3 regions of the Bacillus songklensis genome follow, and region 1 is predicted to be linked to each of the others. Evidence: predicted binding sites of a transcription regulator. Region 1 holds the regulator's gene; each other region holds the start of a gene.

Region 1 (5,478 bases):
TTTCTTGAATGCTTGAAATCTTTTTGTCTGTAATTAAGATATATGGATTGTCAAGAACAGCTTCCATTTTGTCAGAGTCTGTTACCATATATGGAGAAGCATACCCACGGTCAAATTGCATACCTTCTACAACTTCTAATTCAGTTGTGAAACCTTTGGATTCTTCAAGTGTAATAACGCCATCGTTACCAACACGCTCCATTGCTTCTGCAATTAATTGACCTACTTCTTCATCAGCTGCAGAAATGGCTGCAACTTGAGCGATAGAAGCTTTGCCTTCGATTGGTTTAGAAATAGCTTTTAATTCTTCAACTGCTACAGCTACCGCTTTTTCAATCCCTTTACGGACACCCATAGGGTTAGCGCCAGCTGTTACATTTTTAAGTCCTTCGCGAATCATCGCTTGTGCTAAAACAGTTGCAGTTGTTGTACCGTCACCAGCTACATCATTTGTTTTGCTGGCAACTTCCGCTACTAATTTTGCACCCATGTTTTCAAATGCATCTTCTAATTCGATTTCTTTTGCGATCGTTACACCGTCATTTGTAATTAATGGAGAACCGAATTTTTTCTCTAAAACCACGTTACGTCCTTTTGGTCCAAGAGTTACTTTTACCGCATCTGCCAATTGATCTACACCGCGAAGCATTGCACGACGTGCTTCTTCGCTAAACATAATCTCTTTTGCCATATTGCTAGACCTCCTCAAAAATAATGATATATTTTTAACTTCTTATGTTATTTTCCCGCTCAGTTAAGTATGTGCTAATTAGCTAATTACAGCTAAAATATCGCTTTCACGTAAAATTAAATATTCTTTTCCTTCGTATTTTACTTCAGTACCAGCGTATTTTGAGAAGATAATGCGATCGCCTGCAGCTACTTCAAGAGCAACGCGCTCGCCGTTGTCTAATACGCGACCAGTTCCTACTGCTACCACTTTACCTTCTTGAGGCTTTTCTTTCGCAGTATCTGGTAATACAATACCGCTTGCCGTTTTTTCTTCAGATTGCACAAGCTCAATTACTACGCGATCACCTAATGGCTTTAACAAGTGAAACAACCTCCTCAAATATATACAAATCTTTTCGTTTTTGTTAGCACTCATTATCTTTGAGTGCTAACACAACTATTATATTAAATAAATTGCCTTTTTTTTGCAAGTAAAATTATAAAAAATTTTTCAATTAACCTTCTTCAGCTTGAAAGACTGTCTTACTTTCTCACTTTCTGATTCCTTATCCATCTAACGAGCCGGAGATTTTTTGCTGAGAGAAATACTGAATAGAAGAAACCTTGCTTTTAAATAACAATCATTAAACCGTTTACTAGTAAGGTTACAAGGGAATGGAATTCCGTCCACTTTTTAATCACATTTTACATTATTTCTCTTTTGATAAATTCTAAACCTTTATCATAAAAATAAGTGATAGGGGCTTCAAACATTATCTCCTATGTTTTCTGTTGTACTATGATACAATACAGTGTAGTGTATATGAATTACTGCTGAAAAGGAGTATGAAGGTTGAAAAAACAATACTGGCTTATTATCTTGACATATGTCATTATGCAATTTTCCGGCATTATAGGAGTTGGCCTGCTGCTTTCCCTGGGTGTTGGCGGAAACGAATCTGCAGAGGTCTCAAGGCAAGTAGCTGCGAGTTACTGGACCATTATCAGTTTTTCTGCCGCTTTGATCATTGTCCTCTTTTTGTTAAGAAAAGAGATGAATATGCGGAATCATCATCAACCGGCTAAAACGTTCATTTGGTCTATTTTTGGTGTATTTCTTGCTTTAGCTGCCCAATCTATTGCAGCAATGATTGAAATGAAATTGTTCGGAATTGATCCTGGATCTCAAAATACAAAAGTGATTGTAGACCTGGTTAAGCTTACACCATTTCTTATTATTGTCACTTCGGTGATAGGGCCGATTTTAGAGGAGATCATTTTCCGTAAAATCATATTTAGAACACTGACTCCAAGACTTGGTTTTTTCCTGTCAGCTATTATTAGCGCCTTTATTTTCGGTGTTGTTCATTTAGATTTCAGTCACCTTTTGATCTATACAGCCATGGGGCTGGTCTTTGCCTATTTATATGCAAAAACCGACCAGATTCTTGTTCCGATTTTTGCTCATGTGATGATGAATACCATTGTCGTCCTTAGCCAAACTATTTTTGCAGATCGCCTCGAAGAAATGCAAAAACAAGCGGAGCAAATGCAATTTATTTTTGGAGGCTTTTTATGATGAGAACGACCCCTCTTGTTATGGGATTAATTTATACCTTTATGGGCATTTTATTTACGTACCTTGCCATCGGAAGTGCCGAAAAAGGAATTTGGGATTTTACGACCATTGTGTTAATGATTGTGGCCACCTTCGATTTTGGCGTGGCAATTCGTGTATTTATCCTGCATTATAAAATCAAAAAAATTCAAAAAAACAAAAAATAACCTCCCGCCATCAGCGGGAGGTTATTTTTTGTTCCATCTGTGCTTCTTGTCCTGCTTTTAATACTTTTCGGTAGGCTGATTTTGAAATCAGGATACTTACTTCATAAAGCAGCAGCAATGGCAGTGTCACCATCATATGTGAAACAACATCCGGCGGGGTAATAAGAGCTGCAATCACCAGTAAAACAAAATAAGCATATCTTCTGATATTTGCCAGAAACATGGGTGTCACAATGCCTAATCTCGTTAAAAACATGATGACGACGGGTAATTGAAACAAAAGCCCAAATGGGAGCGTCAATTTTAATAAAAATTGGAAGTACTCATTGATCCCGATTACTTGTTGGATATTTAAATCATCTGCCAATTCGGTCATAAAATGAACGACAAACGGAAACAGGACAAAATAAGCAAACGAAATGCCGCCCAAAAATAAAAAGAGCGAAACGGGAATGTAGCTCAATGTAACTTTTCGTTCCTTTTCATAGAGACCAGGGCTAATAAATGCCCATAGTTGATAAAGAACGACAGGTGACGAAAGAATACAGCCAATAATAAAAGCGAACTGCATATAAATTTTAATTGGATCGGTTAGGCGGAACGCATTCATCGTCAGCTCTTGTGCCTCATCAGCTTGTTGCAAATAAAGGATAATCGGCTTGACCAAAAAGAAACCACCAATCGTCGCTGCCAAAAAGAAGACTATAGTCATGATAATTCGCTTGCGTAATTCCTCCAGATGATCATAAACCGACATTTCTTGTTCATTCATAAAGTTCATTCCTTACTTCCCATTACGCTTTTTATCATCGTCATCATCGGCTAACCCTTTTGTGGCATCCTTAAACTCTTTTAACGTATGGCCTGCTGCTTTCCCTAACTCAGGCAGCTTTTTCGGTCCAAAAATGAGTAAAGCAACTAGAGCAATCAATAGAAAACTGCCGAATCCAATACCCATGAAAAATTCCCCCTCTCCTTTTGAGTAACATCCTGTTACCTTAAGGTGACTTCGGATAATTTTTTAGAAAATAAATTAGTGATTGTAACTCAACTGCTAGGTCAATGTGATGGATTCGAATGGAATCGGGTACATTGATGCGTGCAGGAGTAAAGTTTAAAATCCCTTTAATCCCGCTTTTTACTAAACGATCTGTAATTTGCTGTGCTACGCTGGCAGGTACGGTTAAGATGGCCACTGAAATTCCCTCTGTAATTCTATCTTCCAGCTCATCTAAGTGATAAATTGGCACATCTCCAATAGTCGTTCCGACCTTGCTTTCATCTACATCAAAAGAGAACTCTATTTTTGTATTGTTATTCTTGATAAAATTATAATTTAAAAAAGCAGTCCCGAGATTTCCCACCCCGATTAACGCTACTTTCGTAATCTCATCTTGATCTAATGTTTTTCTAAAAAAGGATAACAAATAATTGACATTGTATCCATAACCTTTTTTCCCTAGTGCTCCAAAATAGGAGAAATCTCTGCGAATAGTTGCTGAATCCACTTTTACAGCTTCACTCAATTCAGCTGAAGAAACACGCTGCTTTCCTGAAGAATGCAGATTTTTTAAAAAGCGATAATAAAGAGGCAATCGCTTCGCAGTTGCTTGTGGTATTTTTAATTGCTCAGTATTCATCATTTATCCCCCACAATCCAAAAGCCTTTACATTATAGGTTCTCTCGTTTGTAATCCCCGCTTTTCCCACCGGTTTTTTCTATTAAATAGGTTGGTCCAATGATCATTGATTTATCAATAGCTTTACACATATCATAGACGGTTAATGCACAAATAGAAGCAGCCGTTAACGCTTCCATTTCCACTCCTGTACTTCCTTTTGTTTTTGCTTCCACTTTGATAAGAAGTGAGTAGCTTGTCTCTTTTTGCTCCCATGAAAAAGAAATGTTCACACCTTTTAATGGAATGGGATGACACATAGGAATAACATCAGCTGTTTTCTTTGCAGCCATAATTCCAGCCACTTGTGAAACCGCTAACACATCTCCTTTTCCAACCTCATGGCTAACAATTTTCCGATAGATTTCTTCACTTACTTGTACACTGGACACAGCAACCGCTGTACGTACTGTTTCATGTTTTTCTGAGATGTCGACCATTTTAGCTCGACCCTGGTCGTTAAAATGAGTAAAACCCACATTTTCTCCTCCTTTAATTACGACTATACACTATTTTAACAAATCTGTCTCTTGAAGTTATAGGAACATTTCTTATAATTACAGAGTGTTAATTGAACTTATCAGGCTCCTATGGGCAGTTATCCACTGCTTAATGCTTAAAATAGGATCCTACTGTCCGTTAGAACCGATAGATAATATTGGATAGTTGCCCATTCTCAATACATTAAGATACACTAAACCTATACTAGTAGAGGTGAAACATATGATTCTTTTACAATTAAACGGGATCTCCAAATTTTTTGGAGCTGAACCGATTTTAACGAATATAAAATTAGAAGTACAATGTAAAGATCGAATTGGTCTAGTTGGCCGCAACGGAGCGGGAAAATCCACTCTATTGAAAATCATTGCCGGCCTTCATTCTTATGACCAGGGAGAAATGATTAAACCAAAAGATGTCACAATTGACTATATGGGACAAAGCACCATTTTGGAATCTGAATTATCCATCTGGGATGAAATGATGACTGTATTCCAACCCTTAAAACAAATGGAACATCAGTTAAGGCATTTGGAACAACAAATGGGTGATCCTGCTTTGTTAAACAATGAGACACAATATGAAAAGCTGCTTCATGAATATGATGAACTGCAAGTTAAATTCAAAGACCAGGGCGGTTATCAATATGAGGCGGACACTCGCTCCATTTTACATGGCTTTCGTTTTTCTGATTATGACTATACTACGCCCATTTCCACACTAAGCGGTGGACAAAAAACAAGATTGGCCCTTGCTAAGCTCCTTCTGACAAAGCCGGACTTATTGATTTTGGACGAGCCTACCAACCACTTGGATATCGAGACGTTATCATGGTTAGAAC
Region 2 (5,478 bases), on a different contig from region 1:
GGGTCAACTAAACAAAACATTAAAAAAACTAAAAGATATTGAATTTGCTTTAAATGAATCTTCCATTGTGGCAATTACAGATAGCAGAGGGATTATTAATCATGTTAACGATAAATTTTGCACCATATCAAAATACAGCCGTGAAGAATTGATTGGAAAAGACCATCGAATTATTAATTCCGGATATCATTCGCCGGAATTTTTCCGTGAATTGTGGAGCACTATTAAAAACGGTGAAATTTGGAAGGGTGAAATCAAAAATAAGGCGAACGATGGTACGTATTATTGGGTCGATACTACAATTGTTCCCTTCCTGGATGATAAAAGCAGACCTTATCAATACGTGTCCATTCGCAACGACATTACTGATCGTAAAAACATCGAGCAAGACATTAAACAAATGGCTTATTACGATCCTTTAACTAATTTACCTAATAGGTATTTATTAAATAGAAGACTAAAAGAAGTTCTTTTAAATAAAAATGATAAACATCAAACTGCTATTTTATTTTTAGACTTGGATCGTTTTAAGTCCATTAATGATACTTTAGGTCATACCATCGGAGACTCGTTATTAAAAGAGGTCGGACAGAGACTAAAAAGTTGCCTTCGTGAAACAGATTTCATTTCACGTCAAGGCGGGGATGAATTTATAATTTTTTTGGACTTTATAAACTGTAAACAAGAAGTCATTAAAGTTGCCAATAGAATCCTTGATAAGCTTTCCCCGCCATTTTTCATTGGTAATGAAAAAATCTTGATATCGGCCAGCATTGGGATTAGCTTACATTTAATCGAAGATAAACAAAAGATCAATAAAGAAACCGTTAATGATTCTATAGAAACATTAATTAAACAAGCCGATATAGCTATGTATTATGCTAAAGAAATAGGTGGCAATAATTATCAATTTAATACACCTGTCCTAAATGAGAAAATAGTCAGGAATTTAAATTTGGAAAAACAGTTAAAACAAGCATTAGAAAAAGATGAATTTTCAATCGTTTATCAACCGCTGGTCAATTTGACTAATGGTGGCATACTTCGAGTTGAAGCCCTCATACGCTGGGAAAATTCTCAGTTTGGTATGATTTCCCCTATGGAATTTATACCTATTTTGGAAGAAACAGGACTAATTGTTCCTGTGGGGAGATGGATTTTGAAGGGTGCTTGTAACCAAATGAAAAAATGGCGAGATGATGGAATTCAGTTATCAAGGATAGCGGTGAATGTTTCTCCAATACAATTCAAACATCATCAATTTATTAAAGATATCAAACAGATTTTAAAAGATACACAGCTTGAACCCGAATTATTGGAACTAGAAATAACCGAAAGCGTGATATGGGATATTAAAGAATCGATGAAGATATTAAAAGAATTAAAAAGTTTAGATGTAAAAATATCGATTGATGATTTTGGTACTGGCTATTCCTCTCTAAGTTATTTAAAGCATTTACCGATTGATAATTTAAAGATCGACAAATCGTTTATAAATGATTTAGATAAAGATGGGGAAGTTATCGTAAAAACTATTATTGATATGGGAAGAAATTTAAAATTTAATGTAATTGCCGAAGGAATTGAAACTGAGAAACAATTATCGTTTCTAAAAAACCAAGGATGCCATATAGGACAAGGTTATTTCTTTAGTAAGCCAATCTCACCCCAAGAAATTTCTGAATTGTTATTGAATTAAGAACTGATAATATAGCTTAAAAAGTTTGTAGAGTTCTATAAAAGAATGAATGACCAAAAATTTCTGTTTGGTGATTTAACAGGTGTTACATCGGGAGGGAGTCTGTTTATGTTGTTATTCAAAAAAGGTAATCGTACATATTTCTAGAATAGGCACAAAGACTTCCATTAACGTAGAAAAAAATTCTATTGGTGGAAAAAAGAGTTAGAGGTCCAGCAAGAACAAATGAACAATATTAACCATAGCATGGGGAAGATTAAAAATGAAATGGAGCAATTAAAAGATATTTCAAAACAAATTGGTGATATTGTTAGTATTGTTACTGATATAGCCGAACAAACTAATTTGCTATCATTAAATGCAGCCATTGAAGCAGCACGAGCCGGGGAACACGGAAAAGGATTTGCAGTAGTGGCAGATGAAGTAAGAAAATTAGCAACGGAAACAAAGAAAACAGTTTCAACTGTGTCACAGCTCGTCGAAAAAACGAATGCTCAAATTAACAGTGTTTCTCACCATATTACAGAAATAAAGCATTTAGTTACAAATGGTACTGATAAAATGATTCAGATTAACCATCTATTTGATGATATAGTGGGAGAAATGAAGAAAAGTAAAGAACAAAGCGATGTTATTGAACAAGAATTAGAATCGTTTTGGAATGGTTTAGAAGAAGTAAACAAAGCCGTCTCTCATGTGGCAATATCAGTTGAAGATCTTCTTGAACTTACAAATAACTAATGTTAATAAAACGGGAGATACACTTTTTAAGAAACAAGAGTACCTCCCATTTTTACTTTATAGACAATAAAGTCCCGTTATTATCCCTAAAAACAGGAGAATTGTTTATTTTTTGTGCGTTCCCCGCCTTATATGTGGATTTATTGAAAAGGTTTTTCCCCATCTGGCGAATCTGGGGGCTGAAGCTTATCTTTTAAAGAATATTGTGGTTATGAATACCATAAAGACATCCATAACCATATTTTAGAAAATGATCGCGGACTCTCATACGCCTCCCGTATGCCCCAAAATGATTCTTGTTTAAAAGCAGCATTTACAATCGACAAACATATCGAAGGCATTCTTCACAATTTCCTTTTCATCCACTGGAGCTTCCGGTTCTAGAGGTTCAATCATTCATTTTATTCGGATATTGTCCAAGTATCCATCATTTAATATCCATATTTTTCCACATATTAAGTAAAGAGAATCAAACGTGTTCAAATAAATGTCAAATTTTTTTTATTACAATCGCTTACAATGTGATTTTTGTCACATTGTTATTACTCCGTATTTAGTATATTTTAATTGTGAAAAAAATCACAAATAGGAGAAAGGTGAAAATACAATGAAAAACATTCGCAGAAAAGTAGCAGTTATCGGTACGGGATTTGTAGGAGCAAGTTATGCATTCGCGATGGTTAACCAAGGTGTCGCAAATGAATTAGTGTTAATTGACATAAATCAAGAAAAAGCAGAAGGCGAAATTCGCGACTTAAATCACGCCATGCCGTTTGTATCTCCAATGAAAATTTGGGCTGGCGGTTATGAAGAGTGTAAAGATGCTGACTTAGTTGTCATCACTGCCGGTGCCAATCAAGCTCCTGGTGAGACTCGCTTAGACTTAGTTGGTAAAAACGTAAACATCTTTAAGAAAATCGTCGGAAACATTATGGAAAGTGGATTTGACGGTATCATTTTAGTCGCAACAAACCCGGTTGACATTCTTTCTTACGTCACTTGGAAATTATCTGGATTGCCGAAAGAACGTGTAATCGGTTCTGGTACGATCTTAGATTCAGCTCGCTTCCGTTACCTATTAAGCGATTACTTCAAAGTAGACCCTCGTAACGTGCATGCTTACATTATGGGTGAACATGGTGATACAGAGCTGCCTGTTTGGAGTCATACTCAAATTGGCAGCGTACCTGTTCAAAAGTTCTTAAATGTAAATAGCGTACAGGAGGTAGCCGAGCATCCGGATATGAAAAACATTTTTTTGAACACACGTGATGCTGCCTATCACATTATCAATCGTAAAGGTGCAACATACTATGGAATCGCAATGGGGCTTGTGCGCGTAACAAAAGCTATTTTAGGGGATGAAAACTCTATCCTGACGGTATCTGCCCTTCTTGAAGGACAATACGGCGTCGAAGATGTATACACTGGCGTGCCTGCCATGGTTAACAAAGATGGTATTCAACAAGTCATTGAGCTTGAATTGAATGAAACTGAACTTGAACAATTCAAACACTCTGCCAACGTATTAAAAGAAACTCGTGAACAAGCATTTTAATTTTAACAAAAAATAAGTAGGAAGAGAGGCTAAACTCTCTCCTTTCTTCTTATTTTAAAATAATGAGGTGAATATCATGGGGTGGACTCAAATATATGACCCAATGCAAAATATATGGTTGTCAGCCATTATTGCAGTAATTCCTATTTTTTTCTTCTTTTTAGGATTAACCGTACTTAAAATGAAAGCCTATATGGCTGCCGGTTTAACCGTCATTCTTTCCGTTATTGTTGCTGTTGCTTTTTATAAAATGCCGGTTAATATGGTGATCGGTGCTGCCGGATACGGGATCATATATGCGTTATGGCCAATCGCTTATATTATTATCGGTGCCTTATTTTTGTATAAACTCTCTGTAAAAAGCGGCCAATTTGATGTCATTCGTCAATCAATCGTTTCTATTACAGATGATCCCCGTCTTCAAATGCTGCTGGTTGCCTTTTCCTTTAACGCTTTCTTAGAAGGTGCTGCTGGTTTCGGTGCACCAATTGCCATTACAGCGGCTTTACTTGTTGGTTTAGGATTCAATCCATTAAAAGCCGCGGCATTATGTTTAATTGCTAACACAGCTTCTGGTGCATTCGGCGCAATGGGAATTCCAGTCATTGTAGCTGGACAAGTTTCTGGTATTGAGGCAAAAGAAATCGCGAAATTTTTGGGCTACTCTCTTCCATGTATTTCTTTTTTTGTACCATTCTTATTAGTCATGATTATGGATGGATTTAAAGGTGTTCGTGAAGTTTGGAAACCAACTTTCGTAACAGCTGCAACTTATGCAATTGCTCAATATTTAACGATTACATTTATCGGCCCTGAATTACCGAACATCATTGCTTCTATCGTTAGTCTTGTATCTCTTGCATTTTACATTAAAGTAACTAATAAAAAAGATGCGGCTGTCGAAGAAAAGCTTACTGTTCGTCAAGTTTTAAAAGCGTGGTCTCCGTTTATCGCTTTAACTTTCTTGGTAACGACTTGGAGTCTAAACTTCTTTAAAGGATTATTTGCTCCCGGGGGTTTATTTGAAAAAACAAATCTTATGATTGAAATTCCAGGCTTACACAATCAAGTCATTAAAGCAACTCCGCTTGTTCCAGAGCCGACACCATATGCAGCGGTCTTAAAATTGGATGTAATCGCTGCGACTGGGTCAGCTATCGCTTTATCCGGTATTATTGCCATGCTTATTTTAAGAATGGATTTAAAAACTGGAAAAGACACTTTAATGGAAACTATAGAAGAATTGTCTAAACCCATTTTCACTATTATGATGGTTCTTGCTTTTGCGTTCGTTGCTAACTATTCCGGCCAATCTTCTACTCTTGGCTTGGCTTTGGCAAATACTGCTCATATTTTTCCATTCTTATCTCCTGTATTAGGATGGATTGGGGTGTTCTTAACAGGATCTGTTGTATCTAACAATGCCTTATTTGGAAGTTTACAAACAACAACAGCAAGCCAAATTCAAGTGCTTCCGTTA
Region 3 (5,478 bases), on a different contig from region 1:
CCTTGATCCTCTTATGTCTCTTCTGGTTTTCTCATCTCGAATCAACGAAAAAGGTTCTCATATAAGGCTTTGTCAAGAGACCGTAAGGTAAATTGGCAAAGCCTTATGCGTAAATAAATGGACATGGATGCTCTTTATCCATGTCCATTTATTTATGTGGATTTATATATCCAAATCAATATGCCAAACTGAATAACCCTTTAATGTGAGACAGATAACGAACATTGCTCGCTTCCTTCATTAATGATGCCGGTAAACCTTTCAATTGGGTTTTATTCCCGCCGATCGTACCGATTGCATCTTTACGTCCAAGGCTGCCCAATGTTCCAGAAAAGACAGGTGTAAACTCTTCCATTGTACCGCCCTTAAGGTAAGCGAATAAGTTATAGCCGACGGTTTCGCCCATTTGCCATGCTAACTGTGCTGTAGGGGGATATGGTCGTCCTTCAGGCCCCATAACGACTGCGCTGTCACCGGCAAGGAATACGTCCTGATGGGATGTGGACTGAAGAAACTCGTTTACGAGCGCACGTCCGCGATTCACTTCAATTCCTGAATTCGCCACCACAGAATTACCTTGAACGCCGCCTGTCCAGACCATCGTTTTCGTTTCAATCGTTCTGCCATCCTTCAACTCAACAGCAAATGGTTCCATCTTCGTAACCGGTGTACCTGTTATAAATTCCACACCGCGCGCCGAAAGGCTGGTCTGTGCACGTTCTACCAATTCAGCCGGGAATCCTGGCAGAACAGTCGGTGCTGCTTCTACGCAATATAATGAGATCTCTTTATGATCTACACCGTACTTACGGCATAACTGCGGCATTAAGTCAGCAAATTCACCGACTAGTTCAATACCAGTCAGACCGCCGCCTCCCACCACAATGGTCCCGTCTGCTTTATTTTTCGTTTGGCTGTATTCGCCAATACAGGATTCAACATGTTCACGCAAACGATTGGCATCGTCTACTGATTTAAGAATAAAGCTATGCTCTTGAAGACCTGGAATGCCAAAGTAAGCGGTTTCACTGCCGAGTGCTACCACAAGTAAATCATAGTTCAGCTTCGTACCATCAGCAAGAGAAACTTGATGTTCATCAGGGGAAATCTCTTGGACACTACCAATCTTCAAATCAATGTTTTTGCCGCGAAGCAATTTTTCCAGCGGCAATGCGACAGCCTTTTCTGACAAGTTACCTGCAGCCAGACGATGTAATTCCGTAATGATTTGATGGGTCGGAAAGCGGTTCACAACCGTAATGGAAGCTTCATCAGCGCTTAAATGTTGACGTGTTGTCAATGCGCTGAGCAGGCCGCCATAGCCTCCGCCCAAAATTAAAATTTGTTTTGCCATAATCCATCCTCCGTTCATACTTTTATGGAAATCAGGAAAGCCTTACCGTTGTTTTTGTTGTTCAGACATGATATCTAAATATGCCTGTGCAAAGCGGAATAGCTTTTGTACTTGCGGATCTTTCAGCATTTTCAATAAACCAAACAGGCCGATCGTTGTTTCCTGGTTTGCTTCTGCCCGATCATTCGCTTCAATCGCTGCAGCCGCAACTTCCTTCACTTTTCCTTCCACCGGCTTGACGAATTCCTGCATACCGCCCATCAAATCGTCAAATAGCACGCGATCTGTCAGGAGAGATTGTGCAACATCGTATGATTTGGTGAGAAAGGTCACCATTTCCGCCAGCTTTGGCAGATTTTCCACAAGAACCGTCAAAGATTCTTGCACTTCCGGTTTCAACAACTGATCAAGAACATCTACTTGTCTACTATTTACTGCTGAAGATGTGGCTTGGCTTTCGACAGAAGAAGTTTCTTGTACAGGTGGTTTTTGAATCGTTGCTTGAGACATAGAAAAAGTCCTCCTTTGCTGTATATTGTTGCCATATGTAGTTTGGCCCCTGCTTCATACAGAGGCAAATATAGGGCTTGCCAGTTCGGCTAAAAAAATATATATCATTTGGAATTGTGAAATCCCTCACTTTTATTATTTTAATTCTATTGTAATATAAAAACAACCGATTTGTTGAAAAATGTAAAAAATTCTGATTGTTGAAAGGAGTTATCTGATTCATTGAAGGCTTCTATATAAATCCATATAAATAATGGGACATGTCCCATTATTTACGCATAAGCGGTTGCCAAGCGACACAATCGAGGATTTACGAGATCCTGCAAACTCCCTCTGGAAAAATCGAATTGGCTTCACCTTTATTAGCGGAAGATGTCAAACGTCTTCGCCAAGCGATGAAATCCATCTCGGATACGTTACTTTTAGTAGGACGAATCGATCATGAAGGAATATGATTGGAAGCCGTTCGAAAAAAATTTAACCAAATGAAGACTTAAAAGGTAAACTTTTTCAATGCATTTATATACAAGATCGTATAAATAAAGGAGAGGGGATGTGATAAATGAGTCATCCTTACTTAATGGAAGCTGACGGAGATTGCGAGAAATATAGCAGCGGAATGTATGCAGCTGCACGGCGGTTATGGATATATGGAAGAATAGTTAAAAATAATCTTTTGGACGGCCTCCATTTTTATTGCCTGTTGCTTTTTGTTCGTTTTGTCGGATAAATCCCGAAAAAATTGTACAAACAATATAGGTAATTGTGATTTATTTTATTATTATAATTATTATAAATATTAATACAAAACGATTTCGGTTGCTTCTTTCTATGTCTTTGGAGAGGACATGTGTATTTTATTTAAGGGAGAAAATACAATCTTTTTAATAGCGGTGTTTGAAAAGAGGGGTAAATCCTGAATAAATCCTGGATTTATTCCAACCATCAATGAGGGGGTATATGAAATGTCAAGCAAAACATTAAATCGATTTTTGAAAGAAAATTTGGGGAATTTACGAGGAAAAGGACTTTACAACGTCATTGATCCGGTAGAAGGTCCAAACGGTCCGATGATCACCCTTGCAGGCAGAGAGCTAATTAATTTATCATCCAATAACTATTTAGGTTTAGCAACAGATCGACGGTTAATAGAGGCTTGCTTAGAAGCAACGAAAACATATGGGGTCGGAGCCGGTGCCGTTCGTACTATCAATGGAACGTTAGATATTCATGTCAAATTAGAAGAAAAGCTTGCCGAATTTAAACATACAGAAGCAGCCATTGCTTATCAATCGGGATTTAATTGTAATATGGCCGCCATTTCTGCAGTGATGGATAAACATGATGCCATTCTTTCAGATGAACTGAATCATGCCTCCATCATTGATGGATGCCGATTATCTAAAGCAAAAATTATTCGCTATAACCATTCCGACATGGAGGATCTACGAATAAAAGCACGTGAAGCAAAAGAGTCCGGATTGTATAACAAAATCATGATTATTACCGATGGAGTGTTCTCGATGGATGGGGATATTGCCAAGCTTCCTGAAATTGTGGAGATCGCCGAAGAGTTTGATTTCATTATATATGTTGATGATGCGCATGGTTCGGGTGTATTAGGTAATGGTGCAGGAACGGTAAAACATTTTGGGTTATCGGATAGAGTGGATTTCCAAATTGGAACATTATCCAAAGCCATTGGTGTTGTAGGAGGCTATGTAGCAGGAAAGAAAAATTTAATTGATTGGTTAAAAGTGAGAAGCCGTCCATTTTTATTTTCAACAGCTGTCACGCCGGGAGCGGTTGCAGCTTGCATCGAAGCGATTGACATTCTCATGAATAGTTCAGAGCTTCAAAATAAGTTATGGGAAAATGCAGATTACTTGAAAAAAGGGCTGAAAAAATTGGGGTTTGACATCGGTAGAAGTGAAACACCGATTACACCTTGCATCATAGGGGATGAAGCGAAAACGCAACAGTTCAGTAAGAGGCTGAATGAAGAAGGTGTGTATGCTAAATCGATCGTATTTCCTACCGTTCCAAAAGGAACAGGCCGGGTACGAAATATGCCGACAGCCGCCCATACAAAGGAAATGCTGGATCACGCATTAACCGCTTATGAAAAAGTAGGCAAAGAAATGTCGATCGTTTGAGCATGAATTTCCTGATGCAACACAGAAAAGCCCTCGAATCTTTATGGGAGTGTACAAAAAAGCCGGTCCCTAAATGGAACCGGCTTGTTGTTATCGTGAATGGAAAATGCCGCATTTGCCGTTAATTTAATATAATGAAGTTTTAAACCACCACTCCTCAAAGTGGGTGTTCGCAGAAACGTTTCTGTCGTCCTCTGTCCATTAATGGGAGGCGTGACATTCCGGTTTCAATATAAAACTCCCTATATCAGCATAAAGGTTAAAACTTATTATCATCACGTACAATGCAGCTTGTATATACATATTACAGGATACACAACTTATTTGCAAGAGGGAAATTTTACTAAAATAATGGATAACGCAAACATTCAGTGTGTCGTAAATAGACAAACACCCGCTCCCTTCTTGACAAAGGGGAGCGGGTGTTTGAAAATTCGATGGAGCATAGCGGGATCGAACCGCTGACCTCTTGCATGCCATGCAAGCGCTCTCCCAGCTGAGCTAATGCCCCGTTACGTCGTTAAAGTCTTGCATATCAGCGACCTGAATTTATAATACTATAAAATAAATTTGTTGGCAATCCCTAATTTGGCTATATTTCATTTTTTTTTTTATTCCAGCGCTTTGTGAAAATGGTCAGCTGATTGTTGCTGTATGTTAGAGAGGACATGGGGAATCTTGCTATGAACGGGCTTACAAAGGTTGTGTGGATTCATATATTTGTATTATAACTTTTCTACATAGCTTAAATCTATGCTATTGTAATAGAGAGAAGGATATTACTTATTAATCATGATCATCATTTTTTTAAGAGGGGATGATACATATTGGCAGAGCGTAAAAACGTCAAAAAGGATTTTAAGCTGATCGCATTGGATATGGATGGAACGCTGTTGGATGAGAATGGAAAAATCTCCGAGGCGAATCGTGAAGCGATTGCGCAAGCCCAGGAAAAGGGAGTTCATGTCGTGTTAAGTACAGGCCGCTCCATTTTTACTTGTCGTGAATTTGCTGAATCTCTTAAACTCTCTTCTTATCTTGTCACGGTAAACGGCAGTGAAATATGGGATTGTTCAGGGAATTTGTTGGAGAGAAACATACTTAACGCCGAGCATGTTCAAATGATGTGGGAGTTAACGAATACACATAAGACCCGTTTCTGGGCTGTTACAAGCGAGAAGGTATGGCGTGAAGAATTTCCGGAGGATATCTCCGCACAACAGTGGTTAAAGTATGGGTTTGATATAGACGATAATGAAGTGAGAGCCATCATTTTAAAGGAACTTTCTAAAAATGCCGGGCTTGAAATCAGCAACTCCAGTCCGACTAATATTGAAGTAAACGCAGTGGGAATTAATAAGGCAAAAGGGCTTAGGAATGTTTGCGGCAGACTCGGTATATCGATGGATGAAGTCATCGCGATGGGGGATAGTCTTAATGATATTGCCATGATTAAGG

Evidence for each region. The regulator Rex, encoded in region 1, represses fermentation and respiration genes when NADH is low (regulators of the CRP and FNR family bind a similar motif). The targets are predictions, from matches to a motif close to TTGTGAAATATTTCACAA.
Region 2: a site for Rex is predicted at 3,008-3,025, ahead of ACFOU2_RS13885 (L-lactate dehydrogenase). Genes of this name have one in related genera too.
Region 3: a site for Rex is predicted at 1,979-1,996, ahead of ACFOU2_RS15480 (DUF1641 domain-containing protein). Genes of this name have one in related genera too.

The regions. Positions count from the first base shown of each region.
Region 1 covers NZ_JBHRZT010000027.1:4,769-10,246, reverse strand. Annotated here, with positions in the region: gene groL (chaperonin GroEL) at 1-691, opposite strand, end outside; gene groES (co-chaperone GroES) at 770-1,054, opposite strand; gene ACFOU2_RS07650 (CPBP family intramembrane glutamic endopeptidase) at 1,526-2,251, shown strand; gene ACFOU2_RS07645 (YdiK family protein) at 2,248-2,457, shown strand; gene tatC (twin-arginine translocase subunit TatC) at 2,468-3,229, opposite strand; gene tatA (twin-arginine translocase TatA/TatE family subunit) at 3,242-3,415, opposite strand; gene ACFOU2_RS07630 (redox-sensing transcriptional repressor Rex) at 3,456-4,097, opposite strand; gene moaC (cyclic pyranopterin monophosphate synthase MoaC) at 4,130-4,615, opposite strand; gene ACFOU2_RS07620 (ABC transporter ATP-binding protein) at 4,860-5,478, shown strand, end outside.
Region 2 covers NZ_JBHRZT010000052.1:519,114-524,591, reverse strand. Annotated here, with positions in the region: gene ACFOU2_RS13895 (putative bifunctional diguanylate cyclase/phosphodiesterase) at 1-1,699, shown strand, start outside; gene ACFOU2_RS13890 (methyl-accepting chemotaxis protein) at 1,925-2,440, shown strand; gene ACFOU2_RS13885 (L-lactate dehydrogenase) at 3,048-3,998, shown strand; gene ACFOU2_RS13880 (lactate permease LctP family transporter) at 4,075-5,478, shown strand, end outside.
Region 3 covers NZ_JBHRZT010000067.1:59,518-64,995, forward strand. Annotated here, with positions in the region: gene ACFOU2_RS15475 (NAD(P)/FAD-dependent oxidoreductase) at 176-1,354, opposite strand; gene ACFOU2_RS15480 (DUF1641 domain-containing protein) at 1,397-1,864, opposite strand; partial or broken gene ACFOU2_RS15485 (acyl-CoA dehydrogenase family protein) at 2,446-2,523, shown strand; gene ACFOU2_RS15490 (glycine C-acetyltransferase) at 2,830-4,020, shown strand; RNA gene ssrS (6S RNA) at 4,123-4,316, opposite strand; tRNA gene ACFOU2_RS15500 (tRNA-Ala) at 4,459-4,531, opposite strand; gene ACFOU2_RS15505 (Cof-type HAD-IIB family hydrolase) at 4,845-5,478, shown strand, end outside.